Regions from separate parts of the Terrisporobacter muris genome, predicted to be linked through region 3. Evidence: riboswitches for the same ligand, from Rfam matches in the RefSeq annotation. Region 3 holds a riboswitch; each other region holds the start of a gene.
What was found. Region 3 has a riboswitch for lysine ahead of NSA58_RS12275 (Na+/H+ antiporter NhaC family protein). Riboswitches for the same ligand answer to the same signal wherever they lie in the genome.
Positions count from the first base shown of each region.

Region 1: another riboswitch for lysine. It lies ahead of NSA58_RS13740 (aspartate kinase); the one in region 3 lies ahead of NSA58_RS12275 (Na+/H+ antiporter NhaC family protein).
Region 2: another riboswitch for lysine. It lies ahead of NSA58_RS11205 (YfcC family protein); the one in region 3 lies ahead of NSA58_RS12275 (Na+/H+ antiporter NhaC family protein).

Region 1 is NZ_JANKBY010000202.1:58-6,063, reverse strand. Features, by position in the region: gene NSA58_RS13750 (tetratricopeptide repeat protein) at 1-178, opposite strand, end outside; gene lysA (diaminopimelate decarboxylase) at 560-1,855, opposite strand; gene NSA58_RS13740 (aspartate kinase) at 1,870-3,072, opposite strand; lysine riboswitch at 3,285-3,525, opposite strand; gene NSA58_RS13735 (hypothetical protein) at 3,607-4,212, opposite strand; gene NSA58_RS13730 (hypothetical protein) at 4,332-6,006, opposite strand, start outside.
Region 2 is NZ_JANKBY010000134.1:532-8,845, reverse strand. Features, by position in the region: gene NSA58_RS11215 (hypothetical protein) at 1-53, shown strand, start outside; gene NSA58_RS11210 (nitroreductase family protein) at 435-1,256, shown strand; lysine riboswitch at 1,355-1,534, shown strand; gene NSA58_RS11205 (YfcC family protein) at 1,685-3,076, shown strand; gene NSA58_RS11200 (M20 family metallopeptidase) at 3,092-4,279, shown strand; gene NSA58_RS11195 (DUF2935 domain-containing protein) at 4,389-4,559, shown strand; gene NSA58_RS11190 (EFR1 family ferrodoxin) at 4,677-5,426, opposite strand; gene NSA58_RS11185 (hypothetical protein) at 5,652-5,894, shown strand; gene NSA58_RS11180 (DUF819 family protein) at 6,192-7,382, shown strand; gene NSA58_RS11175 (XdhC family protein) at 7,609-8,314, opposite strand, start outside.
Region 3 is NZ_JANKBY010000160.1:431-7,386, reverse strand. Features, by position in the region: gene NSA58_RS12290 (Na+/H+ antiporter NhaC family protein) at 1-1,503, shown strand, start outside; gene NSA58_RS12285 (tRNA threonylcarbamoyladenosine dehydratase) at 1,719-2,429, shown strand; gene NSA58_RS12280 (Na+/H+ antiporter NhaC family protein) at 2,540-3,895, opposite strand; lysine riboswitch at 4,056-4,231, shown strand; gene NSA58_RS12275 (Na+/H+ antiporter NhaC family protein) at 4,342-6,090, shown strand; gene NSA58_RS12270 (pentapeptide repeat-containing protein) at 6,175-6,956, shown strand, end outside.

The sequences.
Region 1 (6,006 bases), on a different contig from region 3:
CTGATTCATTTTCTGGGTCTGCATCCAAAACTTGAGATAATAAAGTTAAAGCTTCATCATATTGATGACTTTCAAGCTTTTCTTGTCCTCTAATCAAAGAACTATCTTTAGATAATTTACTACATCCACCTATTAAGGCTGCTATTAAAACTAACATTAACAATAATTTCTTTTTCATGAAAACCCTCCCTGTTGTATAATATAGTTTATCATAAACCCTAAATTTCCACATTATAAAATTTCATATATTTATATTTAGATATTAAGAATTATTTATGCATAAATCTAAATATACTTACAATGAAAAATTTGCTTCGCTCATATCGCCAAAATTGAGAAGCATATCGTCAACGATATATCCTCGTTACCACTTTAAGCCACTGTGTGGCCGCTATAAAATTTTAGGAAACGACCTTGCTCAAAAAACAACTTTTTTACATCTCAATATTTATTGGTATTACTTAATTACATAAGTTATTCACAGATTTGAGAACAGTATAATTTCCTGATATATAAAAAAGTTCTTTACTTTTTAATATAGTAAAGAACTTTTTTCATTTTATAATTCTAAAGACAGTAACTCTTCGTAACTTTGTCTTTTACATATTAATTTGTCATTTCCTTTATTCACAAATACCACTGGGTTTTTAGGTATTTTGTTATAGTTTGATGCCATCGAGTATCCATAAGCACCTGTAGATGTTGTTATTAATATATCCTTACTTTCTATATCTAAAATGCTCGTATTTGATATTAGTATATCTCCACTTTCACAACATTTACCGGCAATAGTTACCTTATGCGATGATTTTTCGCTATTCATTTTGTTTACAATAGCACATTCATATCCTGCTTGATATAAAGACGGTCTTATATTATCTGTCATTCCACCATCCACACTAACATAAGTTCTTACATCTTTTATCTCCTTAATTGAACCAATTGAGTATAAAGTGCTTCCCGCATTAGCAACTAAAGATCTTCCTGGCTCTAATATAAGAGTTGGCATATCTATATTTATTTCTTTGCATTTTTCATTGCATTTATTTATAATACCTTCACAAAACTCCTTGATGCTTTTTGGCTTATCACTTTCTGTATAATAAACTCCTATACCTCCACCAAAATCTACTTCTTTAATTTCTATATCATAATCTTCCTTTAATTTTTTTACTAAGTTAAACATAACATCAACTTCTTCTTCATAAGGTTCTACATCAAATATTTGTGAGCCTATATGAGCGTGAATCCCAATTAATTTTACATTTTTATATTTTTTTAATCTTTCTACTGCCATATAAAAATCACCATTTGTCAAAGCAAATCCAAACTTAGAATCTATCTGACCAGTTTTAATGTATTTATGTGTATGGGCATCTATACCAGGTGTTACTCTAAAGTATATGTCTTGAATCATGTTTTTTTCTTCACAAAGACTTTCCAATATATCCAACTCGTAGAAATTATCAACTACAAACACACCTACACCTAAATCAACACCCATCTTAATTTCATCTATTGTTTTGTTATTTCCATGAAATAATATTTTCTTCATAGGAAAATTGGCTTTATATGCTGTATATAACTCTCCACCAGATACTACATCTAAATAAAGTCCCTCTTCATCTATTAAAGTACACATATACTTTGGTAAAAAAGCTTTCCCTGCATATGCAATTTTATTATTATTTTCCTTAACTTTAAAGTATTTATTATATTCTCTACAGTTATTTCTTATTAACTCTTCATCAAATACATAAAGAGGTGTATCATATTTTTTTGCTAAATCCACAGTATTTACCCCACCTATATATAAGGTATTATCTCTTATTCCCATTGTCCCATGAAGTTTCATAGTATCCTCCTGTTTTATAAGTTAAATTCTTTAGCTATTTCTCTTATTGCCACTTCTTTAGAAGATGAGTTAATAGCACATGTGATTCTTATTTCTGATGTTGTTATTAATTTTACAGCTATGTTATTATCACTAAATATCTTAAATACTTTTGATGCAACACCACTAGTATTTTTCATTCCTAAACCTACTAAAGAGAACTTTGTTATACCTTCATCTATAATTATGTTTTCACTAGGTACAAAACATCCAACGATTTCTTTACATTCCCTTAAATCATCCTTTGGTATGGTAAATGATACATTTACTTTTTTATTAAAAGGTGCTGTTTGGCTTATCATATCAACACTAACTCCACCTACTGCAATCTTTTCAAATAACTTTGAAACATCTTCCATTTTTATATCTACTATTGTTATAGCTGCATCATCGTCACAAGTTGCAAGTCCTGTAATAACTTTATCCTCTAACTTCATTTCTTTGCTCCCCCTTATATATGTTCCTTCAATATCACTGCAAGATAAGCCTACATATAACTCTACATCATACTTTTGAGCTAATTCCACACTTCTTGAGTGCATTACTTGAGCACCTAAACTTGCAAGTTCTAACATTTCCTCATATTCTATCTCTTTTATTTTTTTTGCTTCACTGTATTTTCTTGGATCTGTAAAATAAATACCATCCACATCAGTATATATTTCACATATACCATCTAATTTCACTGCCAAAGCCACAGCAGAAGTGTCGGATCCTCCCCTTCCTAATGTTGTTATATCCCCCTCATCATTTAATCCTTGGAATCCTGTTACTATTACAATTTTACCACTATCTAAACTTTCATTTATTTTACTTACATCAATATCATCTATTAATGATTTACCATGAAGTCCACTAGTTTTTATATTTAATTGATAAGCATTATAACTTACAGCTTCACATCCTAATGAATTCAAACTCATTGACAATAAAGATGCAGATATCATCTCTCCAGTGGACATTAAAACATCCAGTTCCCTTTTATCTGGAGATTTTGTTATATCCTTTGCCATACTTATAAAATCATCTGTTGTATCTCCCATTGCTGAAACTACAACCACAATTTTAGGATTTTTCTTTTTTCTTTCTATTAATTTACTTGCTATAAGCTTAATTTTTTCAGTACTAGATACAGAACTACCACCATATTTTTGAACAACTACTTTGCTCACTATCATCCCCCCTTAAATTATGTACTCCTCTTTATGAAAAATTCGCTTCACTCATGTCGCCAACGATATATCTTCGTGCCCCTTCAGATGCATCCGTTGCTCCATTTAAATAGGTTGGAATTTATAATTTATCCACACATCAGATAAATTATAAACTCCTTTAATATAAAAAAATAAACGCCCAAAGGTATACTTTGGACGTTTAAAATAGCCATAGTAAACCTTGTAGCTCAACACTTATAGAAAAATCCGTTTTGCTCATATAACCAACAGACGTGAAAACAGGTCTATTGTTATATTTGCTTCTACGAATAAAAGTGACAGCCTTATACATATTTTGCATAAGTCCAGATAATTCATATGCCTATAAATTACCTTCGGCCATAATTCCTTTCCCAACATATAATTGCTCGCCAGCTATATATTAGTACTATTAAGTACAGCACCTCTACCTTAGGTTTTTATAAATTTTATTAATAATATATTAATAGCATAACAAACTTTAAGATGCAACTAAAATCATAAAACTATTTACATATTTTACAAATAATTAAATAATTTATTCAATGATGTATCTAAAAAATGTATATGCTCATTCATATTATACTTATTATGCTTTTGTTCTTTAGAAGATATAACAATAACTTTTGGTACCATAAAAAATGGTATAGTTGAGTTATCGATATCATAAATAATATTATCATACTTTGAGCATTTAAGATTTTCATCTAGTTCGATATCTATTAATACTTGTAGTCTTTGTCTACTCGGGTTTATATATTCAATAAATATATCATAAGTCTGATCCCCTACTTTTGCATTTCTATAAAACCTAACTGTTTCATACCCTGCACTATTTAATCTAATTGCTATTTCAGAGCCTAACAACATCTTTGTCAGACTGTTTCCCTTTGTAATGTTACTCCCATTTAAATAATATACATATGAATTATCTTTAAAATTTGTATAGTTTATATTACATGGAAACTTTCTCAAAGTATAATCATTACACATTTTTCTTAAAGTTCTTTTTAGGGATTTTTTGCTACTTCTTTTTTTATTATTAAATACTTTTCCCACTTGATTTTCTGTGACACATCTCACTCTACTAACTAGATACAAAATATCTTTTTCTAATCCCACCATAGTCAATCTCCTTGAAGCTAATTTTACCAAGTTGTACTATATTATATTAAAATCATGTAATAAAATTTACACAAAAAAAGGAAGATTTAAAATTTCTTCCTTTTCTTAGCTATTTTATACTATTCAGTTTTTTCTTTATTTTCTATATTTTTACTCTTATCTTCTTTATTCGAAACTTTTTCTATTTTTCCTATATTATTATTATCAAATTCAGCTATATTTATTATACTTGAATCTGTTTTATCATAAGATATACTTACCTTATCTCCTACCATAGTTATAGGTAGCTCTGTAGATACTTTTGATGTTCCTGTAAATATCAATTGATTATTATCTTTTAATGTAATGTAATATGTAGTATTACCGCTTTTTACATCTTGATTTATTCTTGATACAGTACCTTCTATCTTTTGTAAGTCTTCATTTTTATCTAAGCTTATATCATTACCTTCTGATTCTAATACTTCTTTATAGTTTTTATAAGCATCTTCTTTTGTTTCTCCAAGACCTATAATACTATAGTCCTCAACAGATACAAATGCAACCATTTTTACTAATCCAGCCTTATCTTTTAATCCTAAAACATAAGTTGGCTTTCCAAGTATATTGTACATAACTGGGAATGTGGCTTGGTACTCTTTTTCTTGTACCTTACCCTCTGCAGTTGTCATAGCTGCAGTTTCTGTAGCTCCCGTTTGCATATATAATTTAGATTCTTTTGTTCTAGAATCTACTAGCATAAATCCTACAGTAGATTCATCTGACCCTGAAGAAGTTATTCCTGTATACCAATATGATCTTCCATCGTTTCCATAAACAAGAGATGTACCCTCTGAAGGAAGTAATACACCTTCTTCTGATATTACAGAGTTTAAAAATCCATTAACGTATAATCCCCAGTCTTTTATTTGCTGAACTATAAAGTTTTCTGGTTGAATTCTATCTACCCACTTAGGAGTATCTTCTATTGAATAAACTTTAACTTCCCCACTTTGCGCATCAACAACAGCTGTTCCAACAGCATTTGCTCCACCATATCCAATACTATGTTCATATAAACTTACTACCCAGTACGGATTACCTTCATCATCAATCTCAAAATTAAATTCAGTCATACCATAGTTTACTACACCATTTAAATAGATATGTCTATGTAAATCTTGTAAGAAGTATGCTTCCTCTTGGTATACTATTTTAATTTGTTTTCCATTAATATTTTGTACTAGTCTTACGTCTTGAGGGTTTGTTGCAGATACCATTATATATCCATTAGTACCATCAAGGTTAGTTATCCATTTTACTATATCTCTATGTACAAGAGGCGCAACCCAATATAGTTCACCCTTTACACTTTGTATTGAATACTCACCAACTTTAGATATACTTCCTATTGCCGGTATTTCCCCAACCTTTTTTTCTCCTAATTTCACTGCCATATCTTTATCTACTATTCTTATTTTGTCAACACTTACTGGACTTACATCCTCTGTAAAAACACTTTCTTCCACTTTACCAAGTAAGTTTCTGTAAGAGCTAGCTCTAAATATTGGAGATGTTACAAAGAATGGAATCACAATAACTATAATTAATAAAAGTGCTGCAATTACAAAGTTATTTTTTGCCATTTTTGATGTTTTTTCTCCTCTATCAAACATCATGTCAAGAATCCCCGCTAAAACAAAAAATAGAACAAGTGTTGTAAATCCTGATGTGAAGTCAAACCTTAATACAGGAAGTTTCACAAATGAATAAATAGCCACAATTAATAATGCAATACCATATGATTTAAATATT
Region 2 (8,314 bases), on a different contig from region 3:
ATAGATACAAAAAATATGATGATGATTATAGATATGGAAAAGAGTATTGGTAAACACTTTTATTTAGCATGTTAAAAAATTTCTTGTGCTGATGACTATTTTCATAGATTGAATTTTATTATTAAGATTCAATCGTCTTTAGCATAGATTTAATTAAAACACACAAAAATTTATTGTGATTAAAAATTCAATTGTATAAAAAATAATAATTAAATTTACGGAGGGCTATAAAACAAATTTTATAGTCCTCTTTGTATATATTCTATATTTTTGGGATCAAGTTAACTATGGTATAATTAAGATACAAAAAGTTTGAGCAATGATAAGATAGTAAATTTTGAAATTGATTGTTAAAATTCAATTTGTAGGTTAGATTCGATGAACAATAGATTTAAGTATAACATGATTGAAATATATAAATAGGAGTTGGTTTTATGATGAAAATAGATAGAGAAAAATGTATAGGTTGTGGGTTATGTATTAAGGATTGTTTTGTTAGAGATATAGAAATGCAGGATAAAAAAGCTAATATAAAAAATGAAACTTGTATGAAATGTGGTCATTGCATTGCTATATGCCCTAAAAATGCAGTATATACAGATGAATACAATATGGATGATGTAAAAAATTATAACAAAGAAGAATTTGAAATAGATGCAAATAATCTTCTTAATTTTATAAAATTTAGAAGAACAATAAGACAGTTTAAAGACAAAGATGTTGAGCGCGAAAAACTTGCCCAAATAATTGAAGCAGGAAGATTTACTCAAACAGGAGGAAACCTTCAAAATGTTTCATACATAGTAGTAAAAGAAAATATAGATGAGTTAAAATCTATGGTAATAGATACATTAAAAAATTTAGGAGACTACATACTTGCAAACAAAACTCCAGAAAATATGCAAGTACAAAAATACGCAAAGATATGGTTACAAATGTATGATGCTTATAAAAAAGACCCTAAGAAAAATGACATGCTATTTTTCAATGCTCCTGCAGTAATACTTGTAGTATCAGATTCTGATGTAAATGGAGCTCTTGCATCTTCTAACATGGAATTAATGACTAATGCCCTAGGACTTGGAACATTTTTTAGTGGTTTTTTAGTTAGAGCATCTCAGTCAAACAAAGAAATCATGGAGTATCTTGGTATAGAAGATGGCAAAAAGATTGTAACTTGTATGATTGTTGGCTATCCTGATGTAAAATATTCAAGAACTGTACCTAGAAAAGATGCAGATATAACATGGAAATAAATATATCATTAAATCAATATATTTACAATTTTTTACAAATTATGCTAAAATATTTACAACAAAGAGAAATTTAATAAAAATACCTCATCTAATAAAAAGATTGAGGTAGAGGTTGCATTTACTAAGAGTAATATTGAAGAGGTCGGAAGCCAATGAATCAATATAAAAGGAGTAAGTGCCGAAGTTCTAGTGTCCAAAGCTAGTGCTGGGACTGTATTTAATAAGTACAGGACTGTCATCAAAATTATCCCAAGTTTTGATGGAGAGCTATCTTAAGTAAGATAAAGGGAAGATGTAGGTATGTTGTATTTAGCATATTAAGCTCAACATGTATACATGTTGGGCTTTTTTTATACTTCTTCAAACTAAGATAGAAAAAATAAAGGGATAATAAAATATTTTAACTTACAAAATGGAGGAGTAAAAAAATGAGCACTTTAAGAAGACAAAAGTTTACTATGCCAAGCACACTTGCTATAATATTTTTACTAATAGTAGTAATGGCAGTTCTTACTTGGATAGTACCAAGTGGAAGTTTTGAAAGACAAGAAATACAAGATAAAATGGTTGTTGTAGCTGGAACTTACGAAAAAGTAGAATCAAACCCACAGGGAATTACTGATGTATTTACAGCACCTATAAATGGATTTATAGATGCAGCCGAAGTAGTTGGGTTTGTTTTAATAGTTGGAGGAGCTTTTGGAATAGTTAACAAAACAGGAGCCATAGAAGCAGCTATAGCTCATATAGTAAATAGAATGAAAAAATTCCAATTTTTAATAATACCAATCTCCATGATTTTATTTGGACTAGGTGGAACAACATTTGGAATGAGTGAAGAAACACTACCTTTTTATATGATATTTATTCCGCTTATGACTAGTATGGGATATGATTCATTAACAGCAGTGGCAACAGTATTTATAGGAGCAACAACTGGATTTGCAGCAGCTACTACCAATCCTTTCTCTGTGGGAATAGCACAAGCACTTTCACACATAGCACCAGGTTCTGGGATAGAGTATAGAGTTATTATGTTTATAATATTTATGAGCATAAGTATAGGATTTGTTATGATCTATGCTAACAAAGTTAAAAAAGATCCTACAAAGTCTTTAGTTAAGGATATATCACTAAATCAAGAAACAATAGATAGTAGTGATACAAATATAAAAGCATTTACAACAAAGGAAGCTATGGTAATAGCAATTTTCGCAATAGGTATGGCAACTATGGTATATGGAGTTTTAACACAAGGCTGGTATATAAGTGAAATTGCAATGGTATTTACAGCTATAGGTGTAATATCAGGACTAGCATCAGGACTAAAACAAGATGAAATAGTTAACTCATTTACAAGTGGAGCAAAAGATTTAATGTCAGCAGGATTATGCATAGCATTTGCACGTGGAATAGTAATAATAGCAGAAAATGGATACATAATAGATACAATCTTAAATTCAGCAGCAAGTGTATTAAATGGTTTACCAAAAGCCATATTTGTAAATTTAACATTCTTAATAGAAGGTTTAATCGCATTTTTAATACCATCAGCATCAGGACTTGCATCGCTTACAGTACCTGTTCTTGCACCACTTGGAGATTTAGTAGATGTATCTAGACAAATGATAGTTACAGCTTATCAATTTGGTATAGGTGTAACTAACTTAATAACACCAACATCAGGAGTTTTAATGGGGGCACTGGCACTAGCTAATATTCCTTGGTCGAGATGGATTAGATTTATAATGCCTTTAATGGTCATATTAATAATTACTACAATGGCATTTTTAACAACAGGACTATATATAGGGTTCTAATATAGGGGGTAAATTATGATAGAAAATATAAAGAAAAGAGCTTATGATATAGAAAATGAACTAGGAAGAGAAATAGAAGAAGTATGTGATTTTATATTTAATAATCCAGAACTAGGGGAAGAAGAATACATATCATCTAAATATTTAGTAGATAAAATGAAGGAATATGGATTTGATACAACTTATCCATACTGCAACCTAGATACGGCTTTTAGGGCAGAACTGGGAGATAATGATGGTACAACTATAGCATTTTTAGCAGAATATGATGCATTACCTGGATACGGAGAAAACAAAGAAGCAGGTCATGCTTGTGGTCATAACTGGATTGCAGCATCAACATTAGGAGCTTGTATAGTACTTAGTAAACTAAAAGAAGATTTTAAAGGGAAAATTGTACTAATAGGAACACCAGCTGAAGAAACTACAGGGGGAAAATGTGATTTAGTTAAATCAGGAGCTTTTGATGATATTGATGTATGTTATCAAATGCATATAGAAGCTTTTAATAATATAAACTGTAGAGCTTTGGCAATAGATTCATTAGAATTTAGTTTTGAAGGAGTAGCAGCACATGCAGCCAGCCATCCTCACATGGGAGTCAATGCATTAGATGCAGTACAACTTACATTTGCAGGAATAAATGCGCTAAGACAACATGTAAAATCAGATGTTAGAATACATGGAATAGTTTCAAATGGAGGAGAAGCTCCAAACATAGTTCCAGAAAAAGCAGCTTGTAAGTTTTATATAAGAGCTGGTGAAAGAAGCTATTTAGATGAAGTAACTAAAAAGGTTATAAACTGTGCAAAAGGTGCAGAATTAATGACAGGTGCAAAACTAACTTACAGATACTTTGAAAATTCTTTTGATAATATAGTAAACAACAAAATACTTCAAGATATAACAAAGAATAATTTAATTGATGTAGGTATAACTGATATATTAGAAGGAAAAGATGGTCCAGTAGGTTCAACAGATATAGGAAACGTAAGTCAAGTTTGCCCTACTATGTATACTGAAATAGCTTTAGATATAGAGCCTATGGTATATGTTCATGAGAAAGAGTTTTTAAATTATGCAAATTCTAAAGAAGCTTATGATAAACTCCATAAATCAGTAAAGGCTATGGTAGGGTGTGCATTGGAGATTTACTTGCAAGATGGACTGCTTGATGAGATTAAGAAAAATCATTTAAAATAGATTTTAGTATAAAAAATAAAACAAAAAGTATTACCGCAAACTGGTAATACTTTTTATAATTATATGTTGATTCACCATCAAAGGTTATATGAATTAAGAATAAAAGAAAATTTTATCACATAACATATTATTTTGTCACAGGGTAATGATGAAATATGAACTTTTCATAAGAGAACTACTAGATCTTACAGAAGAGGAATTGATTGATACTGCAAATGACTTTACTCATGAATTCAAATGTTTAAGAAAAGAAGTTTTGGCTATTACAGATCAACAATAGATTGTGTTGCAGATGAGACTCTAATTCAGATTATACAGCTTTTGTGATATTATATAATAGATTTTTATCGCCTTAGGTATTGATATAAATTGCCTAAGGCGATTTTTGAACAATTGTTTATTTTAAGTAATATCTTTCTTTAGTCTGTGTTTTATTTTTATATTCAATAGCCTTAGTAGGACAGCCACAAATGCACGCCATGCAATGAGTGCATTTATTTCCCCAGCGTGGTTGTTTATCCTTTAAACTAATATTGTTTAGAGGACATAGATCAACACATTTTCCACATCCAATACATTGCTTAGTAGAATAAAAACCTTTGGCATGAACAATAAACTTATAAAATGCTATATTTGTTATTCCACTTTTTATTGTTCCACCAAAACCACTAGGTTCAACAATCTCAAAATCTTTTTCATCACGTATATCCGAAGCAATTTTATAAATTAGATGAGAAGATTCTTCGATTATTTTATTTGATGTTTCTTTATCAGGTACATCAAATAAAGCTATATAATTTTCTGGCATTATTACTTCTGCCATACCTTTTAGCTGCCAGTCCTTATCATTACATAGTTTTTGAATATAGTTTATTGCTTTTGATGTATCTTCTCCACAAGTCATTATAAAGTATGCCTTATTATTTCCAGAAAATTTCGTTTTTCTAATAAAGTCTGTAACTACTCTTGGCAATCTCCATGCATAAGTGGGGCATACAAATATAAATGGTCTATCCGTAGATATTAGTTCTTCTGTACTTTCATGTTTTATAAGTTCATTTATTGAGATTATTTCATCATTTATTTCCTCGGCAATTTTACGAGCTACATACCTGCTATTGCCTGTTCCTGTAAAATATAAAATCATAATCATATCTCCTTAATTGTATATTAAAAATTTTAACCCTTAATTAATTATAATGAACATGTGCTGATTTAAATTCATATGTTTATTATAATTTATAATAGTCATTAATTCCAGTTGAGATACTTTCTGAAGTATTCACTATTTGTAAAATTTCAGATTCATTTTATCACATCTTGCTTAAACTTTAATCTATTTTTAGACTATAATAAACTAAATTGGGAATTTATGTTGAATAGATATGAAATAGAGGGAAGAGAGTTGGACTCTGTAGAACTTAAAGCACTTGTTGTAAGTAGGGGACTTAAAATTGCCAAATTAGTATATCAAAAATTAGGAAAAGACTATAGAATTTATCCAAATGCAAAGACAACATTAGGCATGACTTTTATGGGCAATGCAGTTATGCAAGGATGTAACTGGGTGGCTTTTCAATGTCTGTATGGAAAAGGATATATGGAACTGGGCTAGTAATATAAATACTCTACATAAAAATGATATAATGAAACCTTAAACTGAGGTACTACATGAAAAATAAAAAACAACACAATCTAACACTTATTAGTGTTAGTGCCAAATTTAGATAAATAGGAATTTGTGAAAATGATGAAAAGAGCATGGTGAGAATTAAAGATGGATAATTAGCTCATAGCCTAAAGATTTTATAGGCCACTATATACTGAAAAATAAAAGGAGGTGGTACTATGAAGATATATGTCAGATATATTAAAATATAGCTTGATTAAAAAATACAGAGGAGGAAATAATGTGAATTCATTAATAAGTAGTGACAATACATGGATGTTATGGACATTCTTAGTAGTTTGGTCTGCTATAAGTATAGTATTAGAACAAAAATACAAATGGGCATCTAAAGTAACGGGAGCAATTATAGCATTATTAGGAGCAATTATATTTGCAAATTTAAAAATAATACCGACAGAGAGTGCTGTATATGATTCAGTTTGGTCATATGTAGTACCAGTTGCAATACCGCTTTTATTATTAAAAGCAGATATCAAGAAAGTTAAAAATGAAAGTGGAAAAATGTTAGGTGCATTTCATATATCAGCCCTAGGAACAGTAGTAGGTACATTTATATCAGCATTTTTATTAAGTTCGATAATACCACATGTAGCTGAGATAGCTGGAATGATGACAGGTTCATATATTGGAGGAGGAGCTAACTTTGTTGCTATGACGAATGCTTTTAAAACTCCAGAAAATATAACTAATGCAACAATAGTAGCTGATAATTTAGTTATGGCTGTGTATTTCTTTGCAACTATGTCGATACCTTCTATATTATTTTTCAAAAATAAGTGGGGTATGGCTACAGAAGGTGAAGAAAATATAAGTGGAAGTTCTACATATTGGACAAAAAAAGAGATATCATTAAAGGATATAGCTATATGTTTAGCAATTGCTTTTTCAGTAGCAAGTTTATCTAATTTATTGTCTGAGTTTATATCATCAGTGATACCAACTTCAAATATATTATTAAAAATGGCTAATTCTATTTTCGGAAATATGTATTTAATAATGACAACTTTAATGTTGATAGTAGCTACAGTATTCTCTAAACAATTAGAAGAAATCAATGGAGCCGAGGAAATAGGTACATTTTTAATTTATTTATTCTTTGTAGTTCTTGGAGTGCCAGCGTCAATATCAGAAATAATAAAAAATGGTGCGTTTATATTAGTTTTCTGCATATTAGCAGTATCTATACATTTAATTGTAACTTTAGGTGTAGGCAAGCTGTTTAAGTTTAAATTAGATGAATTATTACTTGCATCAAATGCTTGTATAGGAGGACCAACTACTGCTGTAGCCATGGCTATAGCTAAGGGATGGAATAGTTTAATAGTTCCTACAATGATAGCTGGTGTATGGGGATATGTTTTAGGAAATTACGCTGGAATAATTGTTGGGAATATACTTCAAGTTATTTTGTAGAGAAAGATAAAAAATGAGCTTAAATTTATTTAAGAGGGTTTGCAATTATAGATTACAAGTTATTAATAAAAGCTAATAATTAAGCTTTTATGCTAACAAACCAAAATGTCCAAGGGTGTATCTTTTTTGATACACTCTTGGACATTTAAATCATAATTAGTATTATTTAAATTTATTTTTTCACTTTAAAGGAGAACAACTTAAAAATATTATGCCCTTATATTACTTAAAATATTTCTATCAATACCTCCATAGTTCCGCCACATACCATACCAACAGATTCAGCTACTTCGCCAGTCATATCCACATGTTCAATTGAATAAGAAGAACCATCGCTCATCATTTTTCTAGCTTTATTTAAGATTTCAGCCTCACTACATCCTCCGCCTATACTACCAAGTGTTCTACCATCCAGATAAGCAATCATTTTAGCTCCAGCTTTTCTTGGAACAGATCCTTTAGAAGAAAGGATTGTTAATATGGCTTTAGGCATAGGGTCTTCATTATTTATTTTAGAGATAACATCTTTGTCAAACTCAGGATAAGAGTGTTTTATAGCTTTATTATTTACAACACGTCTGTTTTTAAATGAAATAAGTTCTCCAACTATGGATATGGCAATTTCATCAGGAGTTACTGCAAAAATATCCATTCCAATAGGGGAACAAATATTTTCTAATGCTTCTTTTGAAAAACCTTCTGAAATTAATTCTTCTTTCAAACCTTTAACTCTACGTTTTGAGCCTATCATACCAATATATCTTAGATCATGATTTATAACATTTCTCAAAACTAAGCCATCATGTCTGTGTCCTCTTGTAACAATAACAACAAAGTCACTTTGTCTAAATTCAATATTTTCAAAGGATTTCTTAAAATCTTCACAAATTACTTCTTTAGCTTCAGGGAAGCGAAGAGTATTAGCAAAGTAA
Region 3 (6,956 bases):
TTTTCAGCATTATTTAGTTCATTTTTAGATTTAGTTGATAGAGCTGTGGGAGCATTGGCTGATCCATGGAATGCAGGGATTATACTTCAAGTTTTAGCAATAGGTGGAGTAATAAACTTAGTTGCTAAAATGGGTGGAGCAAAAGCTATAGCTGAAGCTTTAGCAAAAAGGGCAAAATCTCCAAGAAGTGCTCAATTAATAACTTGGATAGCAGGTTTATTTGTATTTTTTGATGATTATGCAAACTCTTTAATAATAGGACCAATGATGAGACCTGTCACTGATAAAATGAAAATTTCAAGAGAAAGATTAGCTTTCGTGATAGATGCAACAGCAGCACCAGTTGCAGGTATAGCAATAATATCAACATGGATAGGTTTAGAAGTAGGACTAATTGGAGATGGATTTAATGCAATAGGAGTTAATGCCAATGCATTTAGTGTATTTTTAAATACTATACCATATAGATTTTACAATATATTAATACTTGGGTTCATAGTTATAACAGCAGTTTTACTAAAAGATTTTGGACCGATGAGAGAAGCAGAATTAAGAGCTAGAAGAGGAGAAACAAATTTAATTTCTAATAAAGATATAGATGAAAAAATAAGTAATGAGCATAGTGATTTAGAGCCATTACCAGGTGTTAAATTAAATATATGGAATGCTATAATACCAATAGGAATATTAATAGTTGGATCATTATTTGCATTTTATTACAGTGGATATACTACAATAATAGGTGGAAAAGATACAAGTTTAATTCAAATATTCAATGATTCACCATTATCATTTGTAGCAATAAGAGAAGCATTTTCTAATGCAGATGCATCAGTAGCCCTATTTCAATCTGCTTTATTTGCAGGTGTGATTGCCATAGCTATGGGTGTTGGTAAAAAAATATTTACAGTATCACAAGGATTAGAAATGTGGGTAGATGGAATGAAAACCTTAGTTATTACTTGTGTAATACTAATATGTGCATGGTCACTTTCATCAGTAATAAAAGAGCTTGGAACAGCAAGATATTTAATACAGCTATTATCAGGTTCTGTACCAGCATTTTTATTACCAAGTATAATATTTATATTAGGTGGAATAATTTCATTTGCAACAGGAACATCTTATGGAACAATGGGAATATTGATGCCACTTACTATACCTCTTGCTCACTCAATAAGTCCTGAAATGTCTTATATAATAGTTTGCATAAGTGCTGTACTTACAGGTTCTATATTTGGAGATCACTGTTCTCCTATATCAGATACAACAATACTTTCTTCAATGGGAGCTGGATGTAATCACATAGATCATGTAAGAACACAAATGCCATATGCTTTATTTGTAGGAAGTATAGCCATATTATTTGGATATATACCAGCAGGATTTGGACTTCCAATTTATTTAATAATTCCATTAGCTTTTGTGGCAATGTTTATAGGAATACAAATATTTGGAAAAAGTGTAGATATAGATGAAAAAGAAGAAAGCTTAATAGCTTAATATATTATATAAATCCCTTTAAATTATTGTATATAGAATAATTTAAAGGGATTTTTTTGTTTAACATAAATGTTACAAAATTTAGGGTTTATGTGTAAAAATATAGAGATGATTTATCTAAAAAATTAATAACTTAATATTTTACTAATATACTTACTCTTCTAGGAAAAACTATATAGTATAGTTAATAGTAATATTTAAAGGAGAATATATATATGAATAATAATTTTTCAATGAGAACAAATTTACTCATAGGTGAAGAAGGAATGAACAAACTAAAAAATTCCCGTGTTCTTATAATAGGAGTAGGAGGAGTGGGAAGTTTTTGTGTAGAAGCATTAGTAAGAGCTGGCATAGGAAATATAACAATAGTAGACTATGCAAAAGTTGAAGAAAGTGATTTTAATAGACAATTACCAGGATTGATTTCTAATTTAAATAAAGATAAGGTTAAAGTAGTAAAAGATAGATTAATAGATATAAATAAAGATTTGAACATAAAAGAATTTAGTTGTGTTTTTAATGAGGAAAGTAGTGATAAAATATTTAGTGAAAATTATGACTATGTTGTAGATGCCATAGATATGGTTTCTTCAAAACTTCATTTAATTCAGTTATGTATAAACAAAAACATACCTATAATTAGTTCCATGGGAATGGGGAATAAATTAGACCCAACAAAAATAGAAATTAATGATATTTCAAAAACTCATACGTGTCCATTGGCTAAAGTAATGAGAAAAGAGCTCAGAAATAGAGGTATAGAGCATTTGAAAGTCGTATTTTCCACTGAACAACCACTAGAGCTTAAAGAAAAAATATCAAATGGTCATAGAATATTACCTGGAAGTATTTCATTTATGTCTTCATGTGGAGGATTAATAATGGCATCACAAGTTATAAAAGATTTGTTAGATATAAAATGATTTGAAATACAAAACAAAAACAGTAATAATTTCAATTGTTATGGAAATTATTACTATTTTTACTTAACTAACTATAAAGTATGTTTTTATGCAGGGATATAATACTAATTTTATTTATTTTTTATCTCTCTTTTAGTAAAAAGTTTGTATATTTTATTTTTATAATAATCCAGATAGATACAGTAGCATAGATGACAAATAGGCACTATATATAAAAAAATAGCATAAGGGATAAACTTGTAGCTATTTATACCTAAAACTGAAGTAGGAATAAGTGCAGCAATACACCATGGAACTAGCGCAGAGGTAACAATGGCAGAATTAGAAAATTCCATGGCTATATCTTCATTTTTTAAATCTTTATAAGTATCCCTAAGTATTTCTATAGTTAAAATAAAAGCTATTGTTTGACTACACCCGATACTAGATATGATTAAGCCAAGAAATAAAGTTATTAAAAATAATCTGCTTCGATTCAATTTTATCTGTTGTAAATATTTTTCAAGACCAGCAAAAATATTTAAACCACTAAAAAAACCTGTTAAACAACAAGAAATAATAATTATGTAACAAGTTTTAAGCATTGAAATAATACCTCCACCCTTAATTATATTTGATAAAGATGAAGAAGTTTTATATCCGAATATAATATGATTAAACAAATCTAATATATTAGTTTTTTGAATAATAAAGCAAATTAATATGGAAGTTATAACACTTATAGTTATCGATTTAGTAATTGGTATTTTATTTAATGACAAAATAAGGATTATAATAGCAGGTATTAATAAAATAGGACTTATATGAAAATCTTTATACAAAGCTAAACTTAGTGAGTTATCAATAAAAGTTAAAGGATTTATTAAAGAAAATAATAGATAAAAAATAATGCTTATAATAGTTGGAATAATTCCGAAGATAAATACTTTTTTTACATAATTAAATAATTCAACTTTAGTCAAATTACAAAGAAGAAGTAGACTAGAAGATAAAGGTGAACATCTATCACCCAAGTATGCTCCAGACATTATTGCTCCTCCAACTAAATTTAAATTAAGATTAGATGCCCCAGCAATAATAATAAGAGGTATACCCACGGAGCTTATAGTACCAAAAGAAGTTCCAATTAAAAAGGATGTTATAGCTGGAATTAGAAAACAAAATAAAATGAATAAATTAGGATTAATATATTTTAATGAATAGTAGACTATAGCAGGGATTGTGCCACAACATAGCCAAGCACTTATTAAAACAGAAATTAATAATAAGATTTCTATGATAGGTAAAGATCTTTTGGACTCAAATGCATATAGCTTAAGAAGGTCTTTTACAGTTTTGCTTCTTTTTACACCAACTAAAGAAAATAGAATTAAAGAAATAGTCAATCCATATCCAAGAAAAATATTATTAAATACGCTGTATATTAACATGATAATCGTAAGTATAATAATTAAAAAAATACTCATACAATCACCCCCAGGGATTTATCATTATAATAAGATTATAGAGAAAAATTTCAGAAATATAAATTAAATATAAAAATATTTATAATGATAAATAAAAAGGTTAAAACAAATACTTGCCAAATAATGGAATATAGCTTATACTCATAACTATAAAGTGAATATTTAAGGTAGAGGTGCGATTTTTATTAGTAACGATAAGGAGTTAAGCAACGTTGAATTATTGTGAAAGGGAACATCGCCGAAGCATATAACTGAAGCTTTAAGGTTATTTAGCTGGGGATATATATAATATGTATATCACTGTCACTAAGAAATTAGTGGTGAGCTATCAAATGGATTTATAATTTAGTATAATTATGACCTTGATGCTCTTACATCAAGGTCTTTTTTAATTAGAGAAAATAGCCCTTATAATATTCACTATAAAATATTAGGGGGAAAAGAAAATGAAAAGAAGAAATTTGAGATTAGTTTTAATGACAACCATGCTATTCATAATGACAACGGCTCTATCATTTGCAGAAGAAGTTGATGTTGCAGCAGAAAATGCAGCTAAATTTGGAATATGGACTTTAATACCACCATTAGTTGCTATATCACTTGCTTTTATAACTAAAAATGTTATAGTATCTTTAGTTATAGGGATTATGTCAGGAGGATTTATATTAAATATAACAGGAAATAATCCTTTTATGGCAATATTTTATTCATTCCTGGATTTAATTCAAAGAGCAGTTGATTCTTTGGCAGATCCATGGAATGCAGGTATAATTCTTCAGGTCTTAGCAATTGGGGGAGTTATAAATCTAGTTGGAAAAATGGGTGGTGCAAAAGCCATAGCTGAAGCCTTATCAAAAAGAGCAAAAACAGCAAAAAGTGCTCAAATAATGACTTGGTTTGCAGGATTATTTGTATTTTTTGATGACTATGCTAATTCATTAATAATAGGGCCTATGATGAGACCTGTTACAGATAAAATGAAAGTATCAAGAGAAAGATTAGCCTTTATAATAGATGCAACAGCAGCGCCAGTTGCAGGTATAGCAATAATATCAACATGGATAGGCCTTGAGATTGGACTAATAGGAGATGCATTTTCATCTATTGGAGTTGAGGCAAATGCTTTTGGAGTATTTTTAAATACAATTCCATTTAGATTTTACAACATATTAATATTAGGATTCATAGTAATGACAGCATTACTTTTAAAAGATTTTGGTCCTATGAGAAAAGCAGAATTAGAGTGTAGAAGGGGAAGTCAAAATCTTACTTCAAATGAAGAAGTAAATAGACAATTAAGTAAACATGATGACTTAGAACCATTACCGGGTGTAAAACTTAGTGTATGGAATGCGATAATACCAATAGGAGCATTAATAGTTGGAGCATTATTTGCTTTTTATTACAGTGGATATACAGCAATAATGGGTGGAGAAGATAGTGCAGTAATTCAAATCATGCAAAATTCACCAGCATCATTTAATGGGATAAAAGAAGCTTTCTCAAATGCAGATGCATCAGTAGCTTTATTCCAGTCAGCTTTATTTGCAGGAATAGTAGCAATGGTTATGGGTGTAGCTAAAAAAATATTTACAGTATCAGAAGCTTTAGATGTATGGGTAGATGGTATGAAGACATTAGTAATAACAGGTGTAATATTAATATGTGCATGGTCGCTTTCATCAGTAATAAAAGAGTTAGGAACAGCAAAATATTTAATTACATTATTATCAGGTTCTCTACCACCATTTATAGTACCAAGCTTAATATTTGTGCTTGGAGCAATAATATCATTTGCAACAGGAACTTCTTATGGAACAATGGGAATACTTATGCCACTTGCTATACCACTTGCATATTCAATAAATCCAGATATGTCTTATGTAATAGTTGCAACATCAGCAGTATTAACAGGAGCTATATTTGGAGATCACTGTTCACCAATATCAGATACAACAATACTTTCATCCATGGGAGCTGGATGTAATCATATAGATCATGTTAGAACGCAAATGCCTTACTCAATATTTGTGGGAGTTATTACCATAGTGTTTGGATATATACCAGCAGGATTTGGATTACCTGTTTATCTAGTTTTACCATTAGCATTTGTAGCAATGTTTATAGGAATTCAATTACTTGGTAAGAGTGTAGAGGTTGAAGATATACAAGGAAATGAAGTGTTAGATAACTAATATTTATAAAAGACTTAAATGATGTATTTAAGTCTTTTTTTATGTAAATAATAAGTTATAGAGTTTGTAAAAGGAGAAATTGCTATGGCTTATGTAAATTTTAAAGAAGAAAATTATAAACTAAAAATTCAATTGGAAAAAAGAAAAAAGAATAATGAAAAAAATTATAGTTATATACTTAAACACAAAAAAGAGATGACTGATTATAATCCTGATGATAGATATAGTTATGAAACTATAGAAAATGAATTTATTGGTAAAAAAGGTATATTAGATGAAAAAGATTATTATAACATTTCTAATAGTGATATAGTGTGTGCAAATTTTAAAGATTGTACTTTTGCAAATGTTAAATTTATCAATTGTAGAATAATAGGTTGTAAATTTTATGATTGTAAATTTATATTAGGTGGTGTAATTTTTGAAAATTGTATATTTATCATGGAGGATAGCATACAGTCTCCATCATTGAATAATAAAACAAATTATTCTTGTGAATTTTATAACTGTGAGTTTTACAGTAAATTTAAAAACTCAGATTTATCATATGCAATATTTGAAAACTGTTTAATAAAAAATACTTCATTCGAAATATGTATGATGAAAAGTGTTATTATAAATAAATGTGAATTAAATAAAATAACAATTTCTGATAGTGATTTAAGCGGACTTAAAACACATAAATGTTATATTGTAGATTTTGAATTTGATGATAAATATAAAACAAAATTGGACGAAAAAACATTTTTTGATAAATTAGTGGAAATAAAAAAAGATAGACAAGAATATGAAGGATTGTATATGACTTATGAGACTATAGCAGATAAATTTAAAGAAAATACTTTAGATAATAATTTTGGTGAATA